3 regions of the Halomonas sp. NYA30 genome follow, and region 1 is predicted to be linked to each of the others. Evidence: predicted binding sites of a transcription regulator. Region 1 holds the regulator's gene; each other region holds the start of a gene.
The links. Region 1 encodes FNR, which switches genes on or off when oxygen is low (the NO sensors DNR and NnrR bind a similar motif). Its sites were predicted from a motif close to TTGATNTANATCAA; they were not measured.
Positions count from the first base shown of each region.

Region 2: a site for FNR is predicted at 2,257-2,270, ahead of ACWI0H_RS13370 (OmpW/AlkL family protein). Genes of this name have one in related genera too.
Region 3: a site for FNR is predicted at 1,323-1,336, ahead of dsrO (sulfate reduction electron transfer complex DsrMKJOP subunit DsrO). Genes of this name have one in related genera too.

Region 1 covers NZ_OZ334477.1:3,587,808-3,593,037, reverse strand. The annotation lists gene ACWI0H_RS16690 (DEAD/DEAH box helicase) at 1-82, shown strand, start outside; gene ttcA (tRNA 2-thiocytidine(32) synthetase TtcA) at 518-1,384, shown strand; partial or broken gene ttcA (tRNA 2-thiocytidine(32) synthetase TtcA) at 1,590-2,297, shown strand; gene fnr (fumarate/nitrate reduction transcriptional regulator Fnr) at 2,290-3,033, opposite strand; gene hemN (oxygen-independent coproporphyrinogen III oxidase) at 3,137-4,576, opposite strand; gene ACWI0H_RS16665 (sulfite exporter TauE/SafE family protein) at 4,665-5,230, opposite strand, start outside.
Region 2 covers NZ_OZ334477.1:2,871,695-2,876,924, forward strand. The annotation lists gene putA (bifunctional proline dehydrogenase/L-glutamate gamma-semialdehyde dehydrogenase PutA) at 1-403, shown strand, start outside; gene putP (sodium/proline symporter PutP) at 599-2,089, shown strand; gene ACWI0H_RS13370 (OmpW/AlkL family protein) at 2,359-2,982, shown strand; gene ACWI0H_RS13375 (YqcC family protein) at 3,075-3,407, opposite strand; gene ACWI0H_RS13380 (DUF3549 family protein) at 3,721-4,758, shown strand; gene ACWI0H_RS13385 (putative ATP-dependent zinc protease) at 4,795-5,230, shown strand, end outside.
Region 3 covers NZ_OZ334477.1:2,391,443-2,396,672, reverse strand. The annotation lists gene nrfD (NrfD/PsrC family molybdoenzyme membrane anchor subunit) at 1-477, opposite strand, end outside; gene dsrO (sulfate reduction electron transfer complex DsrMKJOP subunit DsrO) at 461-1,237, opposite strand; gene ACWI0H_RS11040 (YgaP family membrane protein) at 1,534-1,719, opposite strand; gene ACWI0H_RS11035 (DsrE family protein) at 1,749-2,225, opposite strand; gene ACWI0H_RS11030 (rhodanese-like domain-containing protein) at 2,299-2,889, opposite strand; gene ACWI0H_RS11025 (Lrp/AsnC family transcriptional regulator) at 3,325-3,810, opposite strand; gene ACWI0H_RS11020 (LysE family translocator) at 3,953-4,564, shown strand; gene ACWI0H_RS11015 (dihydrolipoyl dehydrogenase) at 4,670-5,230, opposite strand, start outside.

The DNA.
Region 1 (5,230 bases):
CGAGCTGCAAGTTACTGAGGCTTCATTACTGACGCTGAGCTTTTCTCAATACTACCGGCAGTATCTATTATCGCTAATGTAGTTTTTTCTTTCCATGGCTACCCCCACCCATCTTCAAGGTTCATAAAGTGTACCTTTTGACACGCTTCTATTATCTTTAAAACTCAATGGGTAATAAGTGTCGTTTGGGGTTATAGCTAAGGTTCAAAAGAAAGCCCCATTTTATGATCCAAAATTGAGAATACAGCTCAATGGCGACGATCGGCTACCTCCGAGTCAGCTCTAGCGAACAAAGCACCCAATCTCAACTTAGCGAGATTGCGAATCGACAAAATGTCGAATGTTGGTCATATGCTCATGCATCTGAAGCTTCTGCTAGCTCAGGAATTTGAAACACTCTATCTCCCATCGAATATCTCAATTCATCTGTCGAAAATTTATGCCATCTGATTTAGAATATTGGTTATGAAGATTTTGATTTGTTATTTATTTATAACTTTTATTTTAATGGTGGTTTATGAAGCCTAAAGAAAAGATGGATTTGAACAAGCTTTATAAAAAAATAAGGGCTAACGCTGGGAGAGCTGTTTGTGATTATTCTATGATTGAAGATGGTGACAAAGTAATGGCTGCCATAAGTGGTGGCAAAGATTCATTTGTTATGCTTGATACTCTGTTGTATTTGAAGAGAGTAGCACCGATTAAGTTTGATGTGGTCGCTGTGAATCTCGACCAAAAACAACCCGGTTTTCCGGAGCATGTTCTTCCTGGCTTCTTCAAAAAGAATAATATTGATTATTATATTATAGATAAGGATACATATTCAATTGTTAAAGAGAAAACTCCTGAAGGGAAAACTACTTGTTCACTTTGTTCGAGACTTAGAAGGGGTTCTCTATATGGGTTTGCTGAGGAGATTGGGGCTACAAAAATAGCTCTTGGCCATCACATGGATGACATTGTAGAAACTCTTTTTTTGAATATGTTTTTTAACGGTAAGTTAAAGGCAATGCCTCCTAAGCTGCTAAGTGATGATCGCAGAAATATTGTAATAAGACCGCTTTCTTATTGTCGTGAGAAAGATATTGCTAAGCTGGCATCAATTGTAGAATTTCCAATTATTCCATGTAATCTTTGTGGTTCTCAGGAGAACTTACAAAGACAGAATATAAAAAACATGTTGGCAGGCTGGGAAAAACAAAAAGCGGGTTGTATTGAAAACATATTTAACGGTATCCAGAATGTAAGTCCAAGCCAACTAGCTGACTTAAATCTTTTCGATTTCCACAATCTCGATATCGACAGGTCTAGTAAAGTCATCTCGAACCATACTGGCAGTGTAGATGTTTCTTCGACCAATTTTATAGAAGCAATCAACCTATGATTTTGTAAAGAATACATTGGTGTATCTGGGCTGTCTTTGGTTATATTTTGATCAACTGCATTTGCTTAAAGCTTTTTTTTACAAAAAATGAATTTTTTGTATGGCTTGTGTTTGTTTTCTTTAGAAGAAAGAAAATTAAGTGACTGTATTGTAATGCTTTACTCACTCACTCACTCTTCCTCTTTTAAAAAAATTTGGCATATAAGGCAAGGACAGCTATACGATGCTGGAGATTTTGCGCAACTTGCAGCGCAACGCGCCGGTCAATTTCTCACTGGTAGCGGTCAATCTGGATCAAAAACAGCCCGGTTTTCCCGAGCATGTGCTGCCTGCGTATCTGGATAAGCAGGGCGTGGAATATCACATTGTCGAGCGTGATACTTATTCGGTGGTGAAAGAAAAAACGCCAGAAGGTAAAACGACTTGCGCGCTCTGTTCACGCCTGCGCCGCGGTTCGCTGTATGGCTTTGCCGAAGAGATTGGCGCCAATAAAATTGCCCTGGGCCACCACCGTGAAGACATCCTTGAAACCCTGTTTCTCAATATGTTCTTTGGCGGCAACTTAAAAGCGATGCCGCCTAAGCTACTTTCTGATGATGGTAAAAATATCGTCATTCGGCCGTTGGCTTACTGTAAAGAGGCGGATATTGCCGAGTTTTCACGGCTGATGGAATTCCCGATTATTCCCTGCAATCTATGCGGTTCGCAGCCCAATATGCAGCGTCAGGTCGTCAAAGAGATGCTCGCCGAGTGGGACAAAAAATTCCCCGGTCGCCTGGAAAGCATGTTTAAAGCCGTTACCAATATTGCGCCTTCCCAGCTAGCGGATCGCAATCTCTTTGATTTTGAAGGGCTAGAAGCCAAACAGGCAGAACTACTGGCCGGGCGTATCCAGGCATTTAACGTCAGCTAGCGTTTTGCTCCTCTTCGGCGAGGGTGATTAAGCGCTGCATATCAAGAATATTGACCTCTCGCCCGGATACCGCCACTACGCTCTGCTGCTGGAAGCGGCTTAAAATCCGGCTGACGGTTTCCACCGCTAAACCCAAATAGTTGCCGATATCGGCCCTGGGCATGGAAAGGCGGAAACTGTAGGGCGAGTAGCCACGGCGACGAAAACGATCTGAAAGCGTGATTAAAAAGCTCGCCAGCCGCTGGTCGGCGGTTTTACGTGACAGCAGGCGCATCATGCGCCGGTCGTCGCGCAACTCTTTGCTCATGCTGCGATACAGCTGGCCACGCAGTTCGGGCAACTCCTCAGAGAGTGAGTCCAAGCGATCAAAGGGAATCTCGCAAACGGTGGTCGTTTCCAGGGCAATTACACTCCCTGGGTAGTGCTCTTCATCGATCCCGTCCAACCCCACTAGTTCGCTGGGGAGGTAGAAATTGGTCAGTTGTTCGCTGCCGTTTCCCTCTGATGTGACTTGTTTCAAACTGCCCGAACGTACCGCATAAACGCTGGTAAAAGTATCGCCTTGGCGAAATAGTGGCTCGCCTTTTTTCAGCGGTGCGCGACGACGAATAATGGCATCGAACTGGCCCATATCGTCTATCTCAAGGGCAAGTGGCAAGCATAGTGAGCTCAAGCTGCAGGTTTGGCAGCGAGCTTCATGGAGTAGCGAGCGTCGGCGGCTCATGGGTTCCAACATGCATAACTCCTTGAGTAGCGTCGTGAGTGGCAGGTAATCATTACGCCGTGCTGAGGTAGGCTTCTCTTAGTATGGAAGCTTCATTTCGTTAGCGATAGCTTGTTTACACAATCTTTGAGTAGTGCTTGCCTGATTGCTGCGGCAGGTGAGCATCAAACGCCATGGCTAAGTGACGAATCAGCAGCCGTCCCATGGGCGTCGCGCTAAGCTGGTCGCCGCTGCGCGTCAGCAGGCCATCTCGCTCGGCGCCCTGTAAGTGCTCAAGCGCTTGCGCAAAGTAACGCGGGGCATCAATGTTCCAGCGTTGATCGATGGCGGCCAGATCAATGCGCATATCACACATTAGTCGCTCAATAACGTCCCGGCGGATCAGGTCATCGTCACTTAAGCGCAGCCCACGTACGGTTGCCAATTGGCCTTGATCCAGCGCTGCTTCATAGCGGGCCAGATCGCTAGGGTTCTGTGCATAGACGTCATCGACGCGAGAAATCGCCGACACGCCAAGCCCGATTAAGTCGCACTGGGCGTGACTGGAGTAGCCTTGAAAGTTGCGCTGGAGCGAGCCTTCGCGCTGGGCGATCGCCAAGCTGTCATCAGGACGAGCAAAGTGATCCATGCCGATGTGCACATAACCGGCCGCGGTGAGCATCTCAATCGTGGTGCGCAGAATCGCCAGCTTCTCTTCGCTGCCCGGCAGGTCATCGATGTTAATCCGCCGCTGGGGGGCAAAGCGCTCGGGCATGTGGGCGTAGTTAAACACAGAAAGCCGTGCGGGATTTAACTCGATCACTTGGCGCAAGGTGTCTGCAAAGCTTTTTTCAGTCTGAAAGGGCAAGCCGTATATTAAATCGAGATTGAGCGAACGAAAGCCCAGCCGGTGTGCTTCATCCATCAGCGTCTCGGTGAGTACCCGTGGCTGAATACGGTTAATGGCTTTCTGCACCAGCGGGCTTAAGTCCTGCACGCCTAAACTGATGCGATTGAAACCGAGCGACTGCAGGTGGCGCAGCGTAAATACGTCCGCTTCGCGTGGGTCGATTTCAATCGCGTAATCGCGATCAGACGCGGACGAGAGACCAAAGCGCGCGTCCAGGCGATCAATCAAGTCGCCCATCTGGTTCAAGTTAAGAAACGTCGGTGTTCCGCCACCCCAGTGCAACTGCTTCACCGGTCGTGTGGTATCCAGGTGGCGAGCGGTCAGCACCATTTCACGGTCAAGCCGGGATAGGTACGGCTCGGCCAGGGCGGTGTTCTTGGTGGCGATTTTATTACACGCGCAGTAAAAGCAAATTTTGCGGCAGAAGGGGATATGCACATACAGCGAAAGAGGACGTTGGCTGGCATTGCTGCGCTCTAACGCCTGAGTCAAATCGCTCGGGGTAAATTGGTCGTGAAACGACAACGCCGTGGGGTAGGACGTATAGCGCGGGCCGCTGGTGTCGTAACGGCGCAGCAAGGCTTCATCCCATTTTTTCTGCTCCGGTGCTGCCCCGGCCATGGTTGAAGTCATCGTAGAAGAAGCCGCGAGGGCATGAACGGGCATGAAGTGACGCTCCGGCGTTAAAAGTGGCGTTAAAGCTTTGATGCCAGCCTAACGCGCGGCGCCGATATAAATATTGAGCCATGTCATGTTAATGAAGGTTGTGTGCTGTGAGTGTCCACAGCTGCCACAGCGCAAAAGCAATGATCGTCAGCGCGGCCACGCTGCGCGTTGCCGGGTGACGAATCAGGTGGCTTAACTGGCGCGCGGCAAGCCCGGTGGCCAGCAGCGCAGGTAGCGTGCCCAGTCCAAAGGCGCCCATCAATAGTGCGCCCTGGAGCGGGTCGGCAATTGCTAAGCTCCAGGCCAGCATGGAGTAGACCAGCCCACAGGGCAGCCAACCCCATATCGCCCCCAGCGCAAAGGCTTGGGGTAAATGAACTACGGGCATTAAACGTCGCCCTACCGGCTCGATAAAGCGCCATAGGCGGCGGCCTATCGCTTCAACTTTAAGCAGCCCTTTCCACCAATTGGCGATATACAGCGCCATCAGGATCAGCATCAGCGCCGCAAACACTTGTAGCAGCATTCGCGCCGTGGCAGAGAGGGAAAATAGCGTGCCTAGTAGGGCTACCAGCGCGCCTGCGCTCATGTAGCTAGTGATGCGACCTGCGTTATAGCTGAGCAGCAAGCCACCCATACGCGCCGGATGACGCA
Region 2 (5,230 bases), 720 kb from region 1:
CGTAGCGCCTGTCGCCTTCACGATTGATAGCATCGATTCACTCACGCGCGAGCAATTCGGGCCCATACTGCATATCGTGCGTTACAAAGCCAGCGAGCTTGATAAAGTTATCAATGACATTAACGGACGCAATTACGGCCTGACATTTGGCGTACATAGCCGTAACGAATCATTCGCCGCTGAAATAGCGCAGAAAATGCGCGTGGGCAATGTGTACATCAATCGTAATATCATTGGGGCTGTGGTGGGCGTTCAACCGTTTGGGGGTCAAGGGCTTTCTGGTACAGGCCCAAAAGCCGGCGGCCTTCACTACCTGCAGCGCTTTGTAACTGAAAAAACGATTACTAATAACACCGCCGCTTTAGGCGGGAACGCGTCGCTACTGGCGCTGGGTGATGAGTGAGCCGCTCATCACACCCGAAAATTTCTCCGACCTCACCCCAGCCTGACATTTGCTGGGGTACGTCAAGTGAATAGGAAAAGGGAATAACAGCCATTAACAACAACAAGACTGCGCCACAACCCACTCTTCTCGGTAAGCGCACTAACCTGTCGGCGCTACGTCCGACTTAATAACTAAGAAACAGGAGACTTTTTTATGGCTATTGGCGTTTGGATCAGCCTTTTTGCTTACTTTGCGCTCATGATTGGCATCGGCCTTTATGCTATGCGCAAATCCACATCCACCTCTGAAGATTACATGCTAGGTGGCCGAACCCTTAGCCCAAAGGTGGCGGCCCTGTCGGCTGGCGCTTCAGACATGAGCGGGTGGTTGCTGCTAGGGTTACCTGGGGCGATGTACGTATCCGGCTTGGGCTCAGCCTGGATCGGTATCGGCCTGTTCGTGGGTGCATTCTTTAACTGGGTGCTGGTGGCTCCGCGCTTGCGTGAACAGACGGTTCACTATGGCAATGCGATTACGATTCCAGCCTTCTTGGCCAACCGGTTCCCCACTCGGTCAATGTCGCTGAGAACGGTCTCCGCCATCGTCATCGTTATCTTTTTCGCAGTATACACGGCGTCAGGCTTAGTGGCAGGCGGTAAGCTGTTCGAAAGCGCCTTTGCTGGCGTCATCAACATTGGTGGCTTGAGCGATTACGCTACGGGCATCATCATCACGCTGGGTGTGGTACTGCTCTATACCGTGGTCGGCGGCTTCCTGGCCGTGAGCATGACGGACTTCGTGCAAGGCTGCATCATGATGCTGGCCTTGGTGATCATGCCTGCGGTGGTGCTGTTTGGCGAAGGTGGTGGTGGTTTCACCCAAGCATCACAAACGCTCAATGAAGTCGATCCCACGCTTCTGTCGTGGACAGAAGGATTGACCTTTATCGGCTGGCTCTCTGCCGTTACCTGGGGCCTGGGTTATTTCGGCCAACCACATATCATCGTTCGCTTCATGGCTATCCGAACGCTGAAAGATGTGCCTATTGCCCGCAATATCGGCATGAGCTGGATGGCCATCTCGCTGATTGGCGCAGTCTCTCTGGGCATATTTGGCCGTGCCTACGCGGTTCGTAATGGCATGGACGTAGAAGATCCGGAAACGATCTTTATTATCCTAGCCGAGCTGTTGTTCCACCCGCTGATCACTGGCTTCCTCTATGCTGCTCTGCTGGCGGCGGTCATGAGTACCATTTCCAGCCAACTGCTGGTGGCGTCTTCATCACTGACCGAGGACTTCTATCGCCTGTTCTTTCGTAAAGAAGCGACCGATAAAGAGTGTGTGGGCGTAGGCCGGATCAGTGTCGTACTGGTTGGCTTGGTGGCAGCCGTTATCGCGTCAGACCCGGATTCACAGGTGCTTGGACTAGTTAGTAATGCCTGGGCAGGCTTTGGTGCCGCGTTTGGCCCGCTGATTATCTTGTCGCTGATGTGGTCGCGCACGAACGGTGCTGGCGCTATCGCTGGCATGGTAGTGGGTGCCGCCACTGTCATGATCTGGATTGCATTGGGCTGGAACGGTGAATTTATGGGTGGTCCCGGTGTGTATGAGATCATTCCCGGCTTCATCGCTTCCTTTATTGCTATCCTGGTAGTGAGCAGTATGACAGCCGATGCGGGTGAATATCAGCACATCACTCGCTAACCAATAAGTTGTTCATGAGACCTTTACGTGTCAGATATATCGACAACAGGAAGGTCTCTACATTACAGCCCTTCTGCGCTGTATGTGATCGGGCCACCTTCGGGTGGCCTTTTTATGCCTGCCGTTCATGTTGTGAATAACGAATCTGGCGTTAAGACAATCACCCCTTGCCCTAGATCAATAACCAGTGACCACCTCTTTATTAGACTCTTAAACATCATGAAGTGGCTTATCCATAGCCGCTTAGCCATGCCACTAGGAGTCAACTCATGCGTAAAGCCGCCCTTCCCACCCTACTCGTTTCCAGTATTGCCGCTGCGGCTTTGATGACCAGCAGCCAGGTATTCGCCTATGGCGCGGGTGACTTTTTTACCCGCGTGGGTGTTGCAAAAGTGGACCCGACAAGCAATAACGGTGAGATATTAGGCGCCGATGTTAATGTCGATGCAGAGACGAATTTTGCCTTCACGCTAGGCTATCGCTTCCACGACAAGATGGGGGTCGAGCTGCTGGCCGCGCTACCCTTCAAACACGACCTGCAAGTGGAAGGCGTGACTGATGGCTCTACCAAGCATTTGCCACCTACCCTCACACTACAGTACTACCCGTTAGGGGGTACCGAGGCCCGTGTTCAGCCTTATGTCGGCGCAGGTATTAACTACACTCGCTTCTCTGACGAAAAAACCGATATCGGCGCATCATTGGAGCTTGACGACTCCTGGGGCGCAGCGGGTCAAGTCGGTATCGATCTGCTGATTGATGAACATTGGGCGTTAAATGCTGCGGCGTGGTACATCGATATCGATTCCGATGCCAAGGTGGGCGGCGCAGAGGCGGGCACCGTTGAGATCGACCCAGTAGTGGTAATGGCGGGCCTCAGCTACCGTTTCTAAGCTGCCTTAAAAGCGTTATGACGGATGCAATTTACAAAGCCTGCTTTGCGGCAGGCTTTGTCTGTTAAATCGCTTCCATCTTTAAATAGCGTTCAGCTTTCAGTGACTAACTGGTCAACTTTCTCTACCGCGTGTACAACAAGCAATTGATGATGTGCAGGTGTTTTCTCCTGCTGCAAATACGCGGCCACAGCGGGAGCCACTTCGCACTTGGCAGGCATGGCGGCGCGGGCCTCAATTAAGGCGTTTAAGCGAGCAATGAATACAAAGCGCACCCATTGAGGCAGCGACATCGTGTCAATGCAAAACGGCTGCTGGCTGGCGAATGCATCAGCGTCAGGTGTCGGCATACGCCATAGATCGGCGGCTTTCATCGCGGCTTCAAGTTCTAGAAGTGCTGTCTGTAGCGGTTGAAAAGTACTCATAACGTCGTTTGTAACTACCTCGTAAAATGAAAAAGCGTATCTTATTACCATTATCCCCATTCGGCTGGCTGCTTGCCAATCACGCTCACTTGTGAAGAGTTATCCATAGACTCACAGAAAACCTGCACGAGCCTGTGGATAAACTATGGAAAGGTGTCGCAGCGCTTGCTCTCATGGGGCTTTCGCACAGTTGTTTACTTTTTAACCACACTGTCATGTAAGGCATCCTCATTGGCCGGTATTTATCCGTCTCGGCGGCTGACAGTGACCCATCATCAAGGTAGAGTGCAGGCTTGCAACGCGGAAGGATGTCATGCAACCGATTCAAACCCTTGATGAGTTTTTTACCCGCAGCGGCGCAGAGGTTTCCCTTTACCATATGGGCCGCCATGTGGTCGCCTGCCCACGGGAGTCCCTCGCCGCCTTTGAGCGTGGCGAACTGGCGTGGCCAGAACCTTGGCAAGGCCAAGCACGTTTAGCCATTCTGTTCCGTTTGGGGGATATGCCCGAACCTGCCATTTGGTTTTTAGCTCTGCCACTCGATGAACAGGGGATGCTTGCCCCTGCTCAGCGTGATGCGTTTTTAAATCGTCTGCTGGAAACATTAGGTCGAGCTGTTTCTCAGGTGGGACGTGAAGAAACAGCGGACGTGGACCACTTAATGAAGGATAATCCCCTCGCCTTTACGCCCAGCGTTACCTTTCAAGCGATGCTCAATGCCCGTGCCACTTCTGACGCAGGGCTACCTGCCAGCCAGCATTTTGAGCCGGTTGAGGATTACTTGAGTGGCCAGCAGGCGATTGATTGGCAGGCATTGGGATTACAGGGAATTGCCGATTACGTCGTTCGTATGGAGTCGCCCGACGCGGACACGTTAGCGCTGAGACTGCCTGACCTACCTACCGCCGTTATTAACTCCGTGTGCTACTGTTTAGAGCACCAGCCACTACCACAGGCATTAGTCGCCGCGCTGCAACGTCGTGGCGAAGCCGCCGCACAAGCGGGCGACATTGAAACCTTATGTGCTTGCCTGCGCGCTGTGGGTAATACGGATGCAATAGCGGTGGGCAATTGGTACTCCGCCTTACTTAAAGACACCACAGTTTGTGGGCCGGATATGCTGGCTGCCATAGCCGGGCGTGGCTGGGTGTATCTTGAAGACGCTGAGCGCTTACCTCTTTTTCTACAGCGTTTGGCGGAAGATGAGCGTACTGATTTTGCCGCGGTAGTGCGTGATCTTGCTCTCATCCCACGGCTACGTTTACCGGTCATGATGGCCATGCGTGATGCGCCCGAAGGCTCTTCTATTCAACACCGTTTGAGCATGATGATGTCGCAGAGAAAGGCTTGATTTGATGTTGTCATTTTTAATTGCAAGGAGTGAGCCGTGAAGGAATTACCCTATCAGGCCAAGGCGGTCATTGGACGCCGTGAAATGGTGACGTTACCTGAGCTAGGGCTTCACCTGTGCTGTAAAGCAGACACTGGTGCGCGTACTTCTGCCCTGCATGCAGAAGAGATAGAGACACATGAAGATGAACATGGTCAACTATGGGTAAGTTTTATTACCCACAGCGCTGGGCCAACTACACCCGCCCATCGCTACAGTCTACATTTACATGATCGACGCCGAGTCACCAGTTCAAACGGACATAGCGAGTGGCGCTATGTAATACGTACCCCAATGCAAATGGGTGATTTGAATTTTCCGGTTGAATTGACCCTGACTGACCGCAGCAATATGCGCCACCCAATGTTATTAGGACGCCGCGCTATGCGCCGCCTGCTAATTGCACCCGGTGCGGCATTTTTGCACGGTGAGC
Region 3 (5,230 bases), 1.2 Mb from region 1:
GGAAAGCCCCAGCGCAGCCAAACCTACCACGGTGATCAGCGCTCTGGGCGTTGCGCCAGTGCCCATTGAAAGCCAGGTAGCTAGCATGCCGCTGAGTCCTGGTGTGCTGCGCTGTGCCTGCAGCGCGGGTCGCCATGCCAGCCAAGCAAGGCCAAGTACGCTAACCAAATAAAGCGGCAGAACAACGCTGCCAATCGACATCCACGAGTGGCTATTAGCGTAAGCGTAGAAGTGCCAAAACCGCAGCGGCTGGTGCAAATCAGCGAGTAGCGCAACGGGCGCTACCAGCGTAGTGCTAACGCAGGCGATTAGCGCCAGACGCGCGGTAGGCAGCCAGTTTTTTTTGCCGAATACCAGTGCTGGGGCGGCTAGCCACAGGCTGGCGTAGGAAACCGCAATCATAAAAAAGTACTGAACCGCCCACGGGTACCAGGCGATATCATAGCGCGGTGCCAGTAGCTCAATGGTGGAATTCATAGCCCATCTCCTGACCTTGGGGGTCGAGTACTTCGAGCGCAACGGGCTCGGCCTTAGGACGCGTGGTGAAGCGCTCATCCATGCCTAGGTAGAACACCTGAGGAAGGGTATTTTTTTCTGGTTGTAGCACCATCAATGCATCGCGATGTTCGTGAATCATGCGGCTGATTTGGCTTTGAGGATCGCGCATATCTCCAATCACGCGGGCACCGCCTACGCAGCTCTCAACGCAAGCGGGCAATAGTCCGGCTTCTAGACGATGGGCACAGAATGTGCACTTGTCGGCGGTTTGAGTGCGTTGGTTAATAAAGCGAGCATCGTAGGGGCAGGCGTTAACACAATAGGCACATCCCACGCAGCGGTCACTATCGACCACCACGATGCCATCCTGCTGCTGGTAAGTGGCTTCTACGGGGCACACCGGGACGCAGGGCGGGTTTTCACAGTGGTTACACAGCCGGGGCAGCATAAAGGTTGCTAATTCGCCGCTTTCCTGGTGCTGTACTTCATATTGGGAAACCGTGGTGCGGAATTGGCCCAGCGGTGCAGCGTTTTCGATATGACACGACACCGTACAGGCTTGGCAGCCGATGCACTGGCGTAAATCGACAAGCATGCCGTAGCGTTTAGTGGGATCGCCTTCACGGCGGGCAGGTTGCTGATTGATGCCAGCTTGGGCAAGGCTTGAAAACGGTATCAGCGCAGCGCCGGCGCTTAAACGTGCCATTTGACCCAAGAGCGAACGGCGTATTGCGTCCATAGCGCCTCCTTGGCGAATTAAACGGCATTCGCATGGGCGAATGGTCGGAATACGCTTAGGTTACGCCTTTTGTTAAAGGAAAAAATTGATTCGTGTCAATGTGTTAGGATATATCGCTTAATGCTCTCTTAATGTTAAATGACTAAGTGGCTGTTCTGTATATGGAATTTTATTTGGTATTAATTAATTGGCTTGCTACACGGGAAATTTTTTAGCGCGCATATGTAAAAAAGCGCTTGCCCTAATAAACATGGCAAGCGCTTTTTCTATGGTTTTGTTTGCTTATATAGGCACTATTAAATTTTACATGTATTAATGCCTATTAATTTATAAGCTGGGCAGAAGTTAAATAGCCCGGTGGCTAGCGGCAATACGCCGACCCAGCCCCACACCCCGATAGTACCTGTCAGGGCCAGTACGATCAGTGCAATCCCAATCAGGATGCGTAAGATTTTATCGATACCACCGACGTTGCGACTCATAATTGACTCCTTAAGCTCAGTTTGGGTGCTCAAAAACTGTAAACAGGAATGGACGGATCGCGCATCATTTCCGCTATGGGGCCAGGTGCCGCCACCCCCACGCCTTCAAGAAGGTCGTCTTCTTCGTTTTTGCTGTTGGGCAGGTAAATGGCACATACATCCACCGTTGCGCCATTCTCTAATAGCATATTAAGCATGCCTTCCGGTTTGACTTGGCCCGCCGGGTTGCTCGGTGGCGTGTTGATAGCTTCCGCACTTGCGTATCCCCCGACGGCCAAATCACCAGCAGCATCACAAAGCAGTATATGAAGGTGGGTACCTTGCTGCTGCATGGCGTTGGATAGAATCATGGCCATGCCTTGGGTCTGCAGTGAATCGCTAGTAAGGATAACTAAGGCCTGATCTTCAGCTCTGTTGTCAGCCATTGAGAAACTAGAGAAACCGATAGCAGCAGTAGCAACTGCCAGTGCCAAGATCGTATTGCTGGTCTTATGTGTTGTAGTCATGCGGCCACCTCGTTGGGTTTGATCAATATCTTGGCCCTGCTGGTTATCAAGCAGTGGCCCATTTATCTGAATCTTAGTGGGCAGGGCGCCATGCCACATCAGGGTTAATGTCATAGCTCCATGGAAGGCCCGAATTGCGCCAACCATTCTGCGCTCTTACGCCCTGGGAATTACCCTCCTTGAGTTTTTCACCCTCGAAACCGTCGGTCATGGAATAGACTTCGCTGTATCCCATCTCGGCGATCACATCGGCAGCGGGAGCGCTGCGGGTGGCTCCGGAGCGACACATGACAATGATCGGATCTTCTTCGTTTACGCCTAGAGCGTCTATTTTTGCTCTTAATTGCTCTTCGAAGTCAGCGTTTTTGACCATTGGCCAAGTCTTCGTTTCTTCATCGAAGTTATCGCGCTCGGCTAGCACCCAGGGCACATGGATATCGGTGGGCTCGGCGAAGCCAGTAAACTTGATCTCAATGGAGTCGCGTACGTCGATGAGTACAGCACGATCGTTATCTTGCATGAGGTCATGAGCCTCAATGGCCGTGACATAGAGACCTAATGTTGTTTCCCGGTAGGCCTCGACTTCGTCTGCAATAGAGGGTGTGGCTCCTAAGGCCATCGTGATTCCGATGACGGTAACCATTGGCACTAAAGAACTTTTCATAACTATTTCCTCTAACGTAATAACTTAAATATCATCGTTCGAGAATAGCCCTCTTTCTGCTTAAAAACACGAGGCATATGGCCGCAGCTTGATCCATATCAAGCCCATATGAATTTTCGTGGCCGTGAAATGACGTAACGATGAGGGAGTCTTTTTTCTCAACGCCCAGCATCAGCATTGCCCCATTGTCTAGAGGAAACAATTAGGCCTGGTTGATTCAGTAGGAAGAGGCTTAAAACAAAAAGAGAGAAAGACAGCTTGGATATCTTAAGGTGGGCTCACAGTACCCAAATCAAGCGCCGCTGTAGGCTGACTTTATGCGGCTACTGGTGGGGAATAGCCAGGCTTTGGCTAATCACCTTTTTCATATAGGTATTCGTGGGTTTAGCGTTAAATTGCATCAAACGAGCGCGCCACTATCAATAAGTTTCACAACTAGGTCTTATTGTTGTTAGCTAATGGTAAGGTGCCATACTCTTTCACGGGCTGGATAGCAAAGTTACTGCGAATATCACTCACCCCAGGTAGGCGAAGCAGTGTCCCCGTTAGAAACGCCTCATAAGCCGCCAAACTAGGTACCACCACCTGCAGTAAAAAATCAGACTCCCCAGAGACTAAGTGCGCAGTGACGACTTCTGACAGATTGACTACTGCCTCACGGAAGGCATTAGCCTGCTCTTCATGGTGACGTTCAACCTTGATACCCACAAACACCGTTAGCTCAAGCCCGACCCCTCGCCGATCAAGCTCAGCATGGTAACCACGGATAATACCGCTAGCTTCCAAGCGTCGCACTCGGCGTAAACAGGGAGATGGCGACAAGTTTACTTTCTCCGCGAGCTCCACATTCGTTAAACGGGCATCACCTTGGAGCAATGCAAGAATGCGGCGGTCGATAGCGTCTAACTGACCAATTGGCATGAGTGATTATTTTCCTATTAAAAATTGACACAAAATACCAATAAATATCATTTTTAAAGTCAAAATGGCAAGAAAACGCTCATCTCTTTAAAGGTACCATAGCGCTTGCGAAGACACTATTTGTGATCTTAAGGAAGCAGCGATGGAAATTGGTCTTTTTATTAGTGCATTAGCCATTGTTTACCTTATTCCTGGTCCCGATATGTTACTTGTGTTGCATACCAGTAGCTCTCAGGGGCGTGGTCATGGGCTAGCCACAGCGCTAGGGCTAGGCATAGCCCGAGGGCTGCATGTGGCATTAGCAGGGTTGGGTCTAGCGGCGCTATTTACCGCAGCCCCTTGGCTATTTGATGTGGTTCGTTACTTGGGCGCAGCTTACCTGGTTTGGGTAGGTGTGCAACTTATCCGTAGTCGGCATAGCTCTGATAGTAATCATTACCAAGTATCACTCAAAGGCAGCTATTATCTAGCTTGGCGTCGAGGGCTTCTAACTAATTTGCTGAACCCGAAATCGCTGCTTTTTTGTTCGGTGTTACTGCCCCAATTTATACATACCCAGCAAGGTGCCGTCGCACTTCAGTTCACTTTACTGGGGGCGGTGCTAGTGGGGGTGGGGCTGCTCTATGATGTGCTATATGCTTGCCTGGGAGCGCAGATGCAACGCTGGTTTGCCAGCCAGCAGAAACGGCAAATATTTCAGCGATGGGTGTTTGGAACGCTGCTTATTGGCTTTGCGCTGCGGTTAGCCGCTTAAAATTGCTATCCTAGTGTAATAAAGCCCCGCAAGCAGACGCAGGACTTGGCCGCCAAGATGAATGAGGCTGATTAGGGAGGGAGGTTAGTTATTTTAGTCATTACCTTAATCGCCTGGGCCACACTCCATACAGTGCTCAGTAATGGCAGGCCCTTGTTGAAGATTTGCCTGTAAATCGCGCAACCCAGACCTTAAACCCTCTTCAAGTACCGGATGGTAAAAGGGCATAGCGAGCATCTGGCTGACGGTTAGCTTTTGCTCCAGTGCCCAGGCAAGCAAATGGGCTATGTGCTCAACCTGGGGCCCGAATAGCTCCGCGCCTAAAAACTGTCCGCTGCCGTGCTCCGCATATAGCTCGAAATAACCTTTATGTTCCCCCATGACCAGTGCACGGCCTTGATCAGCAAAGGAAACTCCGCCTTCAGCTATGCAGCCACAGCCGCCATAACGAGTGTCTAACGTAGTGCGACTCTCACCCACAATTGCCATCTGGGGTTCGGTAAATACAATCGCCAGGGGGACGTTACGCTGACCCACTTGTACATCATCCAAATGAGCGGCATTTCGTCCTGCGATTTTGCCTTCTGTGATGGCTTCGTGCAGTAGCGGTACCGACTGATTTGCATCACCTGCGATAAAAATATGACTTGGTGTGTTTTGTGTACT